2 regions of the Brevibacillus ruminantium genome follow, and region 2 is predicted to be linked to the other one. Evidence: riboswitches for the same ligand, from Rfam matches in the RefSeq annotation. Region 2 holds a riboswitch; the other holds the start of a gene.
The links. A riboswitch is a leader RNA that binds a small molecule or an ion and turns the genes downstream of it on or off. The one in region 2 is predicted to bind lysine.
Positions count from the first base shown of each region.

Region 1 (2,205 bases), 1.7 Mb from region 2:
AGAATATTGCGAATCACTTGTGGCAATACGACATTCAGCATCGTTTGCACGTGATTCATCCCAATCGCATGAGCAGCTTCAAATTGTCCTTTTTCAATGGAAATGATCCCGCCGCGAACAATTTCGGCCATGTACGCACCTGTATTGATGGAAACGATAAAGACGGCTGCCAAAATCCGGTCCATATCCACGCCAAATGCCAAAGCCGAACCGTAATAGATGACCATCGCCTGGACAATCATCGGCGTTCCCCGGAAAAATTCGATATACACGGAAAGCAGGGCGTTTACTACTTTGAGAATCGCTTTTTTTACTCCACGTTCCGGCACGGGTATCGTGCGGATCAGTCCGATCAGCAGTCCAATCAAAGCACCCAGCATTGTTCCGACTAAAGCAATGAGCAGGGTCATTCCCGCTCCGCGAAGGAACATGGGCCAGTTTTCGGAAATGATTTTTACAACCCAGTCAACGCTCATCATTTTCCTCCATTCGCTCTGCCTGTTTACAGTCATAAAACCGACTGCATACAAGATGCAGCCGGTTTTCCGATCCGATTAATTTGCTGCTGGTTGATTTTTGATAGCAGCATCCATGATGTTCGTACGTTCTTCCTCAGAAATCCCTTTCAAAATTTCATTGATTTTTTGTGTATATTCACTGTCTTTTTTCAGGCCAACCGCAATGGCGGTGTCATCTTCTGAGGTCGTGAAGCCATCCGTAAACTCGACCATGGCAAAGTTCGGGTTGGCAGAAGAAGCACTGACGGCTTCCGGACGCTCGGAGACGTATCCATCAATCATGCCGGACTCGAGCGCCACGCGCATTGCCGGGAAGTTGTCCATCGCCGGCTCCTGGACGACACCTTGAATCTGATTGATGACAGAGTAATGGAAGGTGTTCAGTTGAGCCGTTACTTTTGCGCCTTTGAAATCCTGGATCGACGTCGCGCCTTCGTATTTTCCGCCTTTTTTCACGACCATGACCAGGTTGGATTTATAGTAGTTGTCAGAGAAATCGATGGTTTGTTTCCGTTCTGCGGTTGGTGACATCCCGGCGATGATCGCATCAATTTTGCCGGAAGTGAGTGCAGGGACGAGTCCATCCCATTCCGTTTTCACGATCACCAATTTTTTGCCGAGACCTTCAGCCAGTTTCTTCGCGATTTCTACATCGTAACCGCCTGCATATTCGGCATTGCCGTCGATTTTCACAGCACCGTTGGCATCATTCATTTGCGTCCAGTTGAATGGAGCATATCCTGCTTCCATCCCCACCTTAAAGGTTCCTTCGTCTGTTGCAGCGGATTGTGTTGGGTTGCTTGTCCCACAGCCAGCGACCAACAGCATGGCAGATAGGAACAGAGCGATAAAGGGTGAATGTTTTTTCATATTACTTATCTCCTTTTGTTTTGTCGTTTTTGGGAGCTTTATGAAAGCAAAAAGCGACCTGAGATAAACTCAGGTCGCACTAATTACATAGTTGCCCAACATACCTCTCTTTTCCCATATGAGATAGCACAACTCAATAAATCAGGTCATTTATTGAGACAGTCCTGCAGCTCTTAACTGCAGACCCAGCAAGTAATACCGAGAAATATTACAAGCTTCGGCGACATTTCCTTCTCCTTAGCATCACTGCCTTCTCAAACTCCGTCTAAGGACTGTTAAATATCGCACCTCTACCTCACTGTTTCAAGTGAGGTCTTATTCAATTCTGTTTTTGAGTTTACAATGTTATGTTAATTCTGTCAACCTGGGACTATTTTCACGGCTGTCAATTCTATCATTTCTGCTTTGAAACCAGACATCCTTAAACGGCACCCAGCCGAGCGCATTGAGCGTCACGCCGCTTAGCGCGGGATGATACGTTGCGCTTTCATGCCGATGGTACAGGAAATAGACGGCGCTCTCCTGTTTGAGCTGATCCTCCAAGGCGAGGAGGCGGGCAATCCGCTTCTCCGCTGCCGCCTCTTGCATAATGCCGGGCATCTGCTGGCGCACAGTCTCACACAACTCTGTTGACAAGTATCGGCTCAGCAGACTCTTCGGTGAGAGATACATCTCATGCAGAAACAGCTCCCGATTGTCATCTGTCACCTGGTAATAAAGGATCAGGTCAGCCTTCTCCAGATAGGCGGCGGAAGCAAACTCTTGAACGGGCAGAATATTCACCTCTACCTTGACACCCGCCTCTTCCCACTGCCGT
Region 1 covers NZ_CP098755.1:5,513,469-5,515,673, forward strand. Annotated here, with positions in the region: gene NDK47_RS26955 (amino acid ABC transporter permease) at 1-476, opposite strand, end outside; gene NDK47_RS26960 (transporter substrate-binding domain-containing protein) at 555-1,388, opposite strand; lysine riboswitch at 1,505-1,689, opposite strand; gene NDK47_RS26965 (ABC transporter substrate-binding protein) at 1,734-2,205, opposite strand, start outside.
Region 1: linked by a shared signal. The riboswitch ahead of NDK47_RS26960 (transporter substrate-binding domain-containing protein) and the one ahead of NDK47_RS19060 (aspartate kinase) in region 2 are both predicted to bind lysine.

Region 2 (2,205 bases):
CGACGGCGGAAAAGGGCAGATCAGTGCGGCCATGGACGTGCTGGAAAATGAGCTGGGGCTCTATATCCCGGTATGCGGTCTGGCGAAAGATGACAAGCACAAGACGGCCCAGCTTCTTTATGGAAATCCTCCTGAGCCGGTTGAGCTTAGGCGGGACAGCTACGAATTTTACCTGCTCCAGCGCGTGCAGGATGAGGTGCACCGCTTTGCCATCACCTTTCACCGGCAATCCCGCACCAAGACACTCCTCTCTTCCCAACTGGACGAGATTCCCGGCATCGGAGAGAAACGGCGCAAGCTTCTGTTCCAGCATTTTGGCTCTCTGAAAAAAATGAAGGAGGCCACTGTGGAGGATTTCCGTCAGGTGGGGATTGGAGACAAGCTGGCCCGGGAGATACTTGCTCACCTCAGGGGTCTGGATACGTAGCGAATCTTCAAAATACTATTTGAACACCAGGAGCATGCGTGTTATAATCCCTTTCAAACAGAATAGTAGCCTCACTTCCCTTATGGAGTGAGGTAGAGGCGCGAAAACCATGAGTACCTCCCTGAGATCGGGCATCGCTGACGGGCAGTGGAAAGGGGGATTCGCCGAAGTACAAAGAGAGACCCGCTCTCTTTCGTGCTGGGCCTGTGTTGAACAAATACAGGACTGTCATCTGTGCAGTATCCCCTACTGTCAGATGGAGAGCTATCTCACGAGCCTGCAGCGTGCTTTTGAGACAGGGTATGTCCTGTCATGTCCAAGCCAGCTTCGGCTCGCGTAGTCCAGGGAAGGAGGAACCGATATTGTCTACGGATGAATAGGCAACGGCAGGTTATATCCTCGTCGTTGCTTTTTTAATAGGAAAACTGATACATGAATGGCGTTTGTTCGATGGACGCATTATCGGACACATTATCGAAGAGAGACAACCGTCTTTTAGGAAAAGGGAGAGAAGCCGCATGGGGTTGGTCGTGCAAAAATACGGAGGCACCTCCGTTGGAACTGTTGAGCGTATTTTTAAAGTGGCAGATCGGATTGTTGAATATAAAGAAGCGGGTCATGATATGGTGATCGTCGTCTCCGCGATGGGCAAATCGACAGATGTTCTGGTAGACATGGCGAAACAGATATCTCCGTATCCATCAGAGCGCGAGATGGATATGCTGCTGGCAACCGGAGAACAGGTGTCAATTTCCCTCCTGGCGATGGCGCTGCATCAGCGCGGGTATGACGCCATTTCTCTGACGGGCTGGCAGGCAGGAGTTGTGACAGAATCGATCCATGGCCGGGCGCGGATCAAAGAGGTTCAGGCGGAGCGCATCCAGAAAGAACTGGCGAGGGGCCGGGTTGTGATCGTAGCCGGGTTCCAAGGGATCAGTGACGAAGGGGAAGTGACAACACTGGGACGCGGTGGCTCGGACACCTCAGCCGTTGCACTGGCCGCGGGACTGCAAGCAGATTGGTGCGAAATCTGCACCGATGTGGCTGGGGTCTATACGGCTGACCCGCGCGTCGTTCCGGCGGCGCAAAAGCTGGACAGCATCTCATATGATGAAATGCTTGAACTGGCTAATCTGGGGGCGGGTGTCCTGCATCCCCGCTCCGTGGAAGCAGCCAAAAAATATAAAGTGCGGCTTGTCGTCCGCTCCAGCTTTTCGACAGAAGAAGGTACGTACGTAGAGGAGGTAGCCAACATGGAAACAGGAAGAGTAGTTAGCGGGGTTGCCCATGATGAAGATGTGGCAAAAGTGACGGTTGTAGGCATGCCGGCACGCGTAGGAACCTTGTCACGCCTCTTCAATACGCTGGCAGACAATCAGGTAAACGTGGATATTATTATCCAAAGCTCCTATGACGCTGACGTGACGAACATCTCGTTCACCGTCGCCGGAAGCGACCTGCAAAAAGCTTTGAACACTTTGGCGGCCAATCAGACTGAGCTTGGCTTTGACAAAGTGGACTACGAGGAAGGACTGACCAAGGTATCTATCGTGGGAGCGGGCATGGTGAACAACCCAGGGGTTGCCGCCGAGATGTTCCGCGTGCTGGCCGAACAGGAGATCACGATCAAAATGGTCTCGACATCAGATATTAAGGTGTCGTGCGTCGTTCCTGCCGCGCTGGCTGATCTGGCAGTACGCAGCCTGCATACCGCGTACGGACTGGATACGAGCACTTTGGCTGTTGTTCATAAAGCCTGATTTGGGCTGCTCTCCCCC
Region 2 covers NZ_CP098755.1:3,830,849-3,833,053, reverse strand. Annotated here, with positions in the region: gene uvrC (excinuclease ABC subunit UvrC) at 1-427, shown strand, start outside; lysine riboswitch at 513-702, shown strand; gene NDK47_RS19060 (aspartate kinase) at 946-2,187, shown strand.